DNA from 2 places in the Alteromonas sp. CNT1-28 genome. Region 1 is predicted to be linked to the other one. Evidence: predicted binding sites of a transcription regulator. Region 1 holds the regulator's gene; the other holds the start of a gene.
The links. The regulator sigma-54, encoded in region 1, starts transcription at its own class of promoters, with help from an activator protein. The targets are predictions, from matches to a motif close to GTTGGCACGNNNNTNGNNT.
Positions count from the first base shown of each region.

Region 2: the regulator sigma-54 is predicted to act here: its motif matches at 3,221-3,239, upstream of MHN02_RS11510 (formate/nitrite transporter family protein).

Region 1 covers NZ_JAKREZ010000006.1:251,066-256,816, reverse strand. The annotation lists gene lptC (LPS export ABC transporter periplasmic protein LptC) at 1-112, shown strand, start outside; gene lptA (lipopolysaccharide transport periplasmic protein LptA) at 81-635, shown strand; gene lptB (LPS export ABC transporter ATP-binding protein) at 638-1,363, shown strand; gene MHN02_RS05865 (RNA polymerase factor sigma-54) at 1,437-2,918, shown strand; gene hpf (ribosome hibernation promoting factor) at 2,949-3,236, shown strand; gene ptsN (PTS IIA-like nitrogen regulatory protein PtsN) at 3,250-3,693, shown strand; gene rapZ (RNase adapter RapZ) at 3,778-4,623, shown strand; gene MHN02_RS05845 (HPr family phosphocarrier protein) at 4,623-4,895, shown strand; gene mgtE (magnesium transporter) at 5,070-5,751, shown strand, end outside.
Region 2 covers NZ_JAKREZ010000016.1:85,832-91,582, reverse strand. The annotation lists gene cynS (cyanase) at 1-56, opposite strand, end outside; gene MHN02_RS11515 (protein phosphatase 2C domain-containing protein) at 75-1,985, opposite strand; gene MHN02_RS11510 (formate/nitrite transporter family protein) at 2,113-2,961, opposite strand; gene MHN02_RS11505 (DUF3488 and transglutaminase-like domain-containing protein) at 3,402-5,468, opposite strand; gene MHN02_RS11500 (DUF58 domain-containing protein) at 5,465-5,751, opposite strand, start outside.

The DNA of each region.
Region 1 (5,751 bases):
AATACTGGGCACCCAATATGTCATTTTAAGTAATGGGTTTAACGCGAATTTACGCACACAAGAATACGAGCTTTTAGATCATGTACAAACCACTTATTCCCCTAGCAACTAGTTTATTGCTTGCCATCGCTAGCGGTGCGGTACACGCCAGTGAAGATGATTTTTCGCAGCCCATAAAAATAGGCTCGAACACCCAGTTTATCGACGGTAAAAATAAAACCGCGTTGTACAAAGACGACGTACTCATAACTCAAGGCTCTTTGGTTATTGAAGCTGACGAAGTGGAAGTAATTGCCACTGACGGTGGTGGTCGTGAAATATTTATTGCTAGAGGAAAGCCTGCAAGCTATTCCCAGCAATTGGAAGACGGCACGCCAGTTTCGGCAAAAGCTAATGAAATACGCTATGAAGTGGTGAACCGAACGATTTCTCTTGCCGGAAACGCAGAGTTGAAACAAGACACCAGTAAAGTACAGGGTGACAACATCACGTTCGATATGATTACCGAGCAATTGCTAGCGACTGGCGGCGCAGGTAAGGATGGTGAGGGTCGAGTGACCACAGTATTCACACCTGAGACCATTCGCAAAACTTCGTCTAAGAAAGACAAAAAAGACAACGAGGGCAATGAATAGCAATGGCAACTTTGAGCGCTAAAAATCTTGCTAAGGCTTACAAGTCAAGACAGGTTGTTCGAGATGTAAGTCTGTCTGTCTCAACGGGTCAAATTGTTGGTCTTCTTGGCCCAAATGGCGCTGGTAAGACCACCACATTCTACATGATTGTTGGTTTAGTGAATCTGGATAAAGGCAAGATTGAAATCGACGACAATGAGCTAACTCATCAGCCCATGCACGAGCGCGCACGCCGCGGAATTGGCTACCTACCGCAGGAAGCCTCTATTTTCAGAAAGCTCACAGTGCATGAAAATATCATGGCCATTTTGCAAACCCGTAAAGATTTAAATTCACAACAGCAAGAAGAAGAAGCTGATGCGCTACTTGATGAATTTAATATTAACCATATACGTAATAGTACGGGGATGAGTTTGTCAGGGGGCGAACGCCGACGCGTTGAGATTGCCCGCGCTCTGGCAGCAAAACCGCAATTTATTTTGTTAGACGAACCATTTGCTGGTGTTGATCCAATATCAGTTAATGATATAAAGAAGATAATACAACATCTTCGCGATAGGGGTATTGGAATCCTTATCACAGACCATAACGTACGAGAGACATTGGATGTTTGTGAAAAGGCGTACATTGTGAGTCATGGCGAGCTTATTGCGCAAGGAACGGCGGAACAGGTTTTAAGTAATCAAAAAGTAAGGGATGTATACCTAGGCGAACAATTCAGGCTATAGTTAATGTAACCGAATTGTCATTTTTCAGTTTCGCTCTGGTATATTCAATTTAGAGCATTTAAATAAGACGTAGATGAAACCATCTTTACAGCTAAAATTTAGCCAACAACTTACCATGACACCACAGCTTCAGCAGGCCATTAAACTGCTGCAGCTTTCTACACTTGATCTTCAACAAGAGATCCAAGAAGCGCTCGATTCTAATCCGCTATTAGAAGTTGAAGAAGGTAACGACGAGCCGCAACTAGAAAAGAACAATATCGACAACGATGACAGCGGCTCTGAGGCCACTGCTTCTGCATCTAGTGACACACTAGAAGCCGGCGATGCACTTGAGAAAAACGATCTTCCCGATGAGCTGCCAATCGACAGCACATGGGACGAATACTATTCTGCTTCATCTTCGCCTGCTCCGGGTCCATCCAATGACGACGAGCAAATCTTCCAAGGTGAGACTACTGAAGATATTCAAGAGCACCTTCTTTGGCAAATGCGCCTTACCCATTTCTCGGATACCGATCGCGCAATCGCTACAGCAATCATCGACTCTATTGACGAGTCAGGTTATTTAACCGTTACCCTTGATGATATTTTAGAAGCGGTTAACGATGATGATATGGAAGAGCCGATTGAAATGGACGAAATAGAATGTGTGCTAAAGCGCATTCAGATGTTCGACCCTATTGGTTCTGGCTCACGCTCTCCACAAGAATGTTTGATGGTGCAATTGCGCCAATTTTCAGAAGACACACCGTGGCTTGCTGAAGCAAAGCAACTAATTGAAGAGTACTCTGACTTACTGAGCAGCAAAGACTATCGTACGCTTATGCGTAAAAGCCGATTGAAAGAAGATCAGCTACGCGAGGCAATGCGTTTACTGCAAACCTTGAATCCTCGCCCAGGTAGTGCTTTAGTTACTAAAGAGCCTGAGTACGTTATTCCTGATGTCTCAGTAACCAAGAAAAATGGCCGTTGGGTGGTTGAGCTGAACCCCGACAGTCTGCCTAAATTAAGCGTAAATCAACAATACGCTGCAATGAGTCGCCGTGCCAAGAATAGTAGCGATTCACAATTCATCCGCTCACACATGCAAGAGGCTAAGTGGTTCATAAAGAGCCTTGAATCTCGTAACGAAACCTTAATGAAGGTTGCAAACTGCATTGTGCAGCAGCAAATGGGCTTTTTTGAGCACGGCCCGGAAATGATGAAACCAATGGTGCTAAATGATGTCGCAGAAATGGTAGATATGCACGAATCCACTATTTCGCGAGTGACAACGCAAAAGTACATGCATACGCCACGTGGAATCTTCGAATTGAAGTATTTCTTCTCAAGCCACGTTGCAACAGAGTCTGGTGGTGAATGTTCATCTACAGCGATTCGTGCATTGATCAAGAAATTAGTGGCCGCTGAAAAGCCTAGCAAGCCGCTAAGTGATAGCAAGATTGCTTCATTGTTGGCCGAACAAGGCATTAAAGTTGCCCGGCGAACAATAGCAAAGTACCGGGAATCGTTGTCGATCCCGCCGTCGAACCAACGCAAAAGCCTTATTTAATCGGGCTTAATAATATAAGGAAGACGAAATATGCAAATCAACCTTACTGGTCATCATGTCGAAATCACCGACTCTTTGCGTAATTATGTCGATACGAAGTTCAGCAAACTTGAACGTCACTTTGATCACATTTCTAATGTGCATGTCATCCTGAACGTTGAAAAATTAAATCAAAAAGCCGAAGCGACCGTTCATTTAAGTGGCGCTGAAGTATTCGCATCCTCAGAAAATACCGACATGTATGCGGCGATTGACAGCATGGTTGATAAACTCGACCGGCAGGTAATCAAGCATAAGGAAAAACTGAAAAAACATTAGTAGTTAATTAAGCATGGATATACAAGCCATCGTAAGTCTGGACCGCACCGAGTGTGCGGTTCAGTGTAATAGTAAAAAGCGAATTCTTGAGATCATCGCTGATATCGCTGCCAAGCAAAACGAGAACATTGATCAGGCAACGGTACTCAACAGTTTGATGGCTCGAGAGCGTATGGGTAGTACAGGCATTGGCAATGGTATCGCCCTGCCCCACGGGCGCCTGCCGGGCCTCGAGAAAGTGATTGCCATTGTTGTAACCAGCACGCCAGCAATTGACTTCGACGCCCTTGACGAGAAACCCGTAGACATCTTTTTTGCGCTACTCGTTCCCGAGGAACAGACCGAAGGACACCTTCAAACGCTGGCCACCGTGGCTGGTAAACTAAGCGACAAAGAAACGATTAAAGCAATACGTCGCGCAACGACAAGCGACGATATTCTATCTGCATTAAGTTAAACATTAAGCGCCTATTAACCGTTTAGTGGGCGCCTAATTCAACAAGGCGTATGTGATAAAACCAGAGTATTAGGGAGAAAGTAGGTGAAGCTGATAATAATCAGTGGTCGTTCGGGGTCTGGTAAGTCTGTCGCACTTCGCGCATTGGAAGATTTAGGTTATTACTGTGTTGATAATATCCCGGTAAACTTACTTCCCACCTTAACCCATACAGTTGTTGACGAGTACGATCAGGTTGCGGTAAGTATCGATGTGAGAAACTTACCTAAAAATCCTGACGATTTGGTAGAAATTCTAGACTACCTGCCTTCTTCGTGGTCGATGACCATTGTTTACATTGACGCGAGCGATGATGTACTGGTTAAGCGTTTTAGCGAAACACGTCGTCTTCACCCTCTCGCCAAGCTTAATAAATCGCTTTCAGAAGCCATTAAAGCCGAGTCTGCCCTACTTGCTCCTATTGCTGAACGCGCAGATTTATATTTAGACACAGATAAGCTTACCATTCACCAACTGGCTGAGTTAATTCGAGAGCGTATCCTGGGTAAGAAAAGCTCACGCCTTGTGCTTGTGTTTGAGTCGTTTGGCTTTAAGCACGGTATTCCTAAAGATGCGGATTACGTTTTTGATGCCCGCTTTTTACCTAACCCCCACTGGGAGCCCGACCTTAAACATCTGACCGGATTAGACGCACCAGTAGAAGTATTTTTGGGGTCGCAGCCTGTAGTGACCAAGTTCATTTGGCAAATTCAGAATTTAATAACGACATGGCTGCCTCATTTAGAGCGCAATAACAGAAGTTACGTAACCGTAGCCATTGGCTGTACTGGTGGCCAACACCGTTCGGTTTATATCGCACAGACCCTGTCGAAAACCTTCAGTGAAATACACCCTGATGTACAAATTCGCCATAGAGAGCTGAATCAGTAATGACTATTCAAAAAACGCTAACTATCGTCAATAAGTTAGGGTTGCATGCAAGAGCGGCGACCCAACTGGTTAAACTGGCTAATCAATTCGACGCTAAAATCATCTTAAAAAAAGGCGATAAAGAAGCAGACGCAAGCAGTGTATTGGGATTAATGATGCTTGAAAGCCATCAAGGTGAACAGGTAGATGTGATTGTGGACGGCAGTGATGCTGTTGATGCACTTGCTGCTATTGAAGAGCTTATTGAGGGCAGATTTAACGAAGACGAATAGTCTTACTTGCCCAATCCATTGACCAATTAATCAACACTTAGCGCAGTTATCTTAAAATCCTGCGCAAAACCTACGCAATTATCATGACAGACTCATCATAATTGCGATATTCTACGCCCACTTAGGCTCTATGGCCTGCATTGTTCATCTTTTAGCTTGTAGGAATAACGCCTTATGGCAGAAGCGCTTGTTTCTAAATACGTACAAACTCAGTTACGCGCACTCAACGCTGCGTTGACCAACGGTCAATTCGTATCTGTACGTAAGCTTCTGCTTGAATTACCGCCTTCAGACGTCGCCCACATTCTTGAATCTAGCCCAAGCAGAACCCGTGACGAATTATGGGAGCTCATTGATGGTGACTTTCACGGCGACATTTTAGAAGAACTGTCTGACGATGTTCGAAACGGTATCATTACAAAAATGCTTCCCGCTAATGTGGTTGACGCACTTGAAGAGATGGATACCGATGACTTAGCAGAGACGCTAAGCAGCCTTCCCGAGCCAGTATTGGCCGATATTCTAGATTCGATGGATGCACAAGATCGCGTGCGCGCAGAGCAAGCGCTGTCTTACGGTGAGGAAACCGCTGGTTTCATCATGAACACCGACACCATCACATTACGTCCAGATGTGACCATTGACGTGGTTCTGCGCTATATCCGCTTAAAAGGTGAGCTACCTGAGAATACGGATACGTTTTACGTGGTAAACCGAACTGACAACCTTGTTGGTATTGTTCCGGTTACCCGTTTACTCACCGCAGATACCGACGATAAAGTGTCTGACGTTATGGACGAGGAATCTGAAGCGATTCCTGTGAATATGCCAGACGATGAAGTCGCAAGCCTGTTCG
Region 2 (5,751 bases), on a different contig from region 1:
TTTAAAATTTTGGCTGACTGGATCATGTCGGTAACTTGGGTTCTCGATGTAATCATTTACATTTCCTTAAAGGGTTAGTTAAACAAAATGAGCGTAACTAGATTGCTAAAAATAAGTGCCAGTATTAGCACCTTGTACACAAAAAGAGGGTGTCGTTTTACTAACGGCTCGTACGCCGTATGTTGTGATGGATTTGGGTAGCGAAGCGAAAAAAGAAACTCAGATAGTGAAGAAAATCGCTTGTCAGGGTTCACATGCAAAGCACGTTTAAGAGCGCTATCAACCCAATTAGGTATTGGCCGATTAGGAGCCAATGCGGTTTGGTATTTTAACTTTTTCTGCTCGGCCAACGTGCGACAGTGAGCGAGCTTTGTGCCATAGGGGTAACGCCCGCACAAGAGATAGTAGGTGAGTACGGCTAAGGAGAACAGATCAGAGCGCTCTGTGCCAACATTTCCTAAAAAGTATTCAGGTGCGGAAAAAAGTGCAGCGCCAGGAATAGGTGTGTCACTATAGAGGCTTGGGGCATCGGCTAAGGCTGATGAACCCAAATCTATAATTGTACAGTGCCCTTGTTCGCTAATAATAATATTGTCAGGGCGTATATCCCTATGAACAATGCCCTGACGGTGCATTGCCTGTAAACCTTTACCAACCTGCTCGATTATATTTCTAACTTGCTCTAATGGCGGCGTAGGATTATCAACAGCCCATTGAGCTAGCGTTTGACCTTGTACATATTCACTTACGCTGTAAAAAGCAGAGGGAGGGTACGGTAAACCCAAATCAGTAAACGTTGGGCTTTTAATAACGTGTGCCGAATTAATCCGTCTCGAAAACCAGCTCTCTATTAGGAACCCATTTACCATTTCTGGTGATAGGGTAAAGTCGGTAGCCGGTGTTTTTACAACCACAGGGCTGTTTGTGTGCGTAGCTTCACAAGACGAATTGGTGGCAATAAAAACATGGCTTCGGGCCGACGTATAAAGCTGTCGTTCTAGCTTCAGTCCATCAACATCATCACCCGTCTTAAAGTTTGCGGCAGCAGGCTCTTCGCATACATGTTCATCAGACTGCTGATTTGAGTAATGAATCGCAGCATCAGAAACCTCAGAATTGGTTATCAGTTGGTTGCCCAACGGCCTGTTAAGTACAGATGAATGAGGTGAAGTTGAAACGCCTGTATACAGTGGGTGTCTGTGATCGTCTAGGCCATCATGGCTAGCTACAAGAACCTTTACGAGAAGTAAGGTGAGGTTGTCATCGCTTCCTCTAGTAAATGCCTCATGTACTACCAACGCAGCTTGGTTTTCAGAAAGCGTATCGGCTTCACTGATTTTCATAAGAATGGTGGGTAGCGAAACAAACTCATAAACGCCGTCGCTACTTATCGAAAACGTGCTCGATGAGTTGAGGGTGAGTGTTGTGTGGTCGATATCTATATGTGCTTGAATGCCTAATGCTTTAGTAAGATAACTCTGCGAAGGCTCACTTTCCGATACTTTACGATGAGGTTTTGTGAGTAAGACAGGCGACTGTGCGTTCTTAGAAATAGCCTGAATTTGACAATCCCCCACATGAAATACATCCATGTGATTGCCTGTTACCACCGCCACTGTTAACGTGCACACATAACCTTTTTCTGGTGTATAGCAAAAGGGACTTCTTTGCGTACGAGTGTAAAGCAGCGCGTTTATCTCTTTAATAATGGTTTCAGCGCGCGTCTTAACCGACCATTGTTCCGGCGCCATATTAAACAGTTTAATAAACTGACTGGTAGCAAAGTCGCTAGCAACTTGGCTAACCGTACTGCTACTTACACCGTCGGCGATAACAAAAACGCTGCTTTGATTTGGGTTATCAGAAACATGAAAAGCGTATGCATCTTGGTTTATCGCTTTAACGCCGGCTGTAGAAAATGCACTTACACTGAGCGTGTTAGCTGGTGGGTTAATTGGGGTGTTTAACGCGGCTCGCTCATTCATGTTTAATTGCTTCTTACCTGCATATTTAATTTATGAGCCCAATTAGTTATTTCCAAGGAAACGGATAACGCCATCATGACGTGTCTTGTAGGGACAAGGCATGATGGCTTTAAGATAAGCGCCTTAATTAAATAGGCAGTGTTTGCGATGCAGCGGCTTTATCAACAGGGATAGTACGTTTGGGTAGCGTCTTAACGTGGGTGGTGTACAGGGTTAGTCCAGTAAAGGCGAGGCCACCAACAAGATTTCCAAGTGCAGTTGGGATCTCGTTCCAAATGAAGTAGTCCATAACCGAGAAGTCGCCGCCCATAATAAGGCCAAATGGGAAAAGGAACATGTTTACTACTGAGTGCTCAAAACCCATAAAGAAGAACAGCATGATTGGCATCCACATGGCTAGTACTTTTCCGCTAACGTGAGTTGAAATCATTGCACCCACTACGCCTAGCGACACCATCCAGTTACACAACATGCCGCGAATAAAAATGGTGAACCAGCCTGCAACGCCGTGTTCTGCGTAGCCCAATGTACGAGCTTCGCCAATGCTGGCTACCTTAGTCGCGATGGCACCGCCATCCACGTTATATCCCATGGTAAAAATAAACGACATCATAAAGGCCACGGTTAATGCGCCGCCAAAGTTACCTAAAAATACTAATCCCCAATTTCGTAGAATTTGTTTTGGCGTGACGCCAGGTCGCTGTGCAAGCCAAGCGAGTGGGGTAAGTACAAACACGCCGGTTAATAGGTCAAACCCCATAAGGTAGAGCATACAAAAGCCCACTGGGAATAACACTGCGCCAAGAAGAAACACGCCGGTTTGAACGGCAATGGTAACGGCAAAAACAGCGGCAAGGGCCAATATTGCACCTGCCATATAAGCGCGAATTAGAGTATCTCGTGTAGACATATAAATTTTGGCTTCGCCTGCATCTACCATCTTGGTTGCAAACTCAGCGGGGAGAAGATAAGCCATGGTTTCACCTCACGTTGTCGTTATTAATAAGTTGTCATCTGTGTGTTGGCGTTTACTGTTTCAATGCGTTCCAGAAGATCAAAAAAAGGCGTCCGCAGCGCTCTCGTAAGAAAGAACTGGGGACGCCTTTGTCCGAAACTCATGCATTGTGGTAGCTAACAAATAAACCGTCGGTTATGTGTACGCCTTTGTACTCTAAAGCCCGTTGGCAACTAATACTTGTATAAGCGCCTTCGTACTTTTGTTATCCATTTGTACAAAGCTAAAAAAGTGCCAATAACCAAAATGTACCTAAATGTGTTATTTATTGCTATTTAAAACAATGGCTTGTGTAAATTCGTGGCTGTATTGATGTTCGCTTGCGCCAAGGCACTATTAATTAGTCTGCACTAAAAAGGGGGGAGTGTGAGTGTTTAAGGTGCAACCGGTTTAACCATTTCCTACTTTAATGCCTGTTTTAACATTTTTAGCTGACGCTTCATGGTTGGATAAACTTTTGCCTCTTGTGTTCGGTGTGCGTACTTTTCACGCTCAAATAGTTCACACAGAAGTGTTAGTGCCTTGGTAGCATCTTCGTTTATCAAAGGGTTAACTTCACTCATAAAGGCGGACAAGGTTTTATTCCCTCTTTCTTTTCCTGTTTTAGCTTCAACGCATTTTATTGCGTTTAGTAAAACTCTGTGTGAAGGCGACAGTTTGTTGCGATGCGTTTTGGGTAAAAAATAAAGTGCTAAAATAAGCCCAATTAGGCCAATGGCGGAAAGAAATACAACTCGCATTTTTTGCGGCGTTAGCGAGCCTAGTAATTCTTCAAGCATGTTGGTTTGCGCAGTATTGTCAAAGCCCAGTACCCATTTACTCCATGAGTAATCGAGCTGTTGAAACCAGCTTTGTAACGTTGCAAAAATGGCAGCGTTGCTAAGGTCGCCCAAAATACTGGCTTTACGAGACTCCCCAAGCTCTTCCAGCGCACGTTCAAGCCCGAAGGTTAAGCGTGACGGTGCCACCATACTCGTTGGGTCGTGTCGAATCCACACACCATCAATAAAAGCTTCCACCCACGCATGTGCATCGTACTGCCTTATTTGCAGCACATTGTCATTAAGTGCGCTTCCGCCTTGGTAGCCTGTCACCATTCTTGCCGGTACCCCTGCGGCACGAAGCACATACACCATGGCGCCTGCGTAATGGGCACAAAAACCTGAGCGTTCTTCAAATAAAAAACGGTCGATGGGGTCGGTAGGCATGGCGTTCGGCGATAGGGTGTAGCGGAAGCCCCCTTGATTAAATTCACGCATTATTGCGCTAACTATTTGCTGTGCGCTTGAGTATTGTTTGGCAAGTGTCTGTCCCCATGCTCTGGCTTGAGGGTTGCCATTCATGGAAACCTGAAGGTTTAGTTGCGATTCAAAATTTCCTATTCCGCTAGTGATTTGAGCAGTTGGATAGTAGCGCAGATAAAACGCTTTTTTACTGGATATTGGGCTATTCGCCCTTAACGTAAAATCAAAAAGACTTCTTACGAAAATACTGTTCTCGCGGTTGTTGGGTGTCGAAGGCGCTAGCGCAAACAGCCACGTTTGCTGTGTGGCTTCCACGATCAATTCATAACTTATCACTTGAGGCGTATTTTCCTCGGCCAGAGCTGACAAGGGTGTTGGCTTGCCCATGTAAGCTAGCTGCTGCTCTGCCTGTTTGCGCTTGTCGCTAATAGACCAGGTTTTCCCGTCAAAATGTTCTAAGGTCATAGCGCGCCAATACCTGGACGGTGCAACAGGGACTGCTTCTGCGTTTTCAAATGTGGCGCTGAAAGCCAATTCAGATGAACTTGCAAGTGACGCAATATCACCAGGCGTCACCGTGTCAGAAAGCCCGGTTTCAGTCGACTTTGACGTGGGCATCTGCCAAAGCGGAGGGAGTTGGGGAAGCAGTAAAAACAGTAGCAGCGCGATAGGGAAAGCTTGGACAATAAGCACGGTCACGAATTTAATGCTTTTTGATTTGGGTATTCCTGCACCGTGATAAATGGCAGTCGCGAATAGCAGCAGGGCCAGTATTCCTGTATAGCCAATCCACGCAAATACGCTTAGAGACGAGATAAATCCGCAGCCGATCAAGAACAAACAGGTACATACAATTAAGTGAAAATCTCGTTTTTTCTCAACCAGCATGATTTTGAGCGCGCACGCGACGGTCAATAGGTTGATCATGCTATCAAGCAATCCTACTGAGAAGCCAAACCACGATAATGCGAACACTGCCAATATCGCCAGTAGATTAACCGTGCGTGATGTTGGCAAACTATTCAACGCACTAAGGCCTGCCGTCCTTACTATCACAGCACATCCGCCTAGCATGATTACCCATGTCATAAGCGGCGCGGTGAGAGTGAAAAGAATAAAAGAGAATGCTATGCAGAGCATAAGCACAGCCACGGACGTTGGTTGGCTAAACACGCTTTTAACAACGGTTAATTGTGATAAACGGCTTAAAATAGCGGAGTTCATTTCGTTGACCTCGCTCTTTCACTCTTTATGGAAGATATTGAGACCGTTTTATTCAAGGTTGAAGAAGCTTGTGATGAATGCGAATTCAAACAAGCAAGCGCACTAAGACATTCGTGCCTATGTTTTACCCCGTGAGCAGGGGCAATGTTAAGCCCTTTGTACTGTATTCCAAATACCCGGTCTGCGCCTGTCCAAGACAATGTTGCATAGGTAAGTGCCGATACGGCAGTTTCCACATCTATGTTTGAGGGAACTGAAAGTACAAAACTGTCGCTTTGCAAGG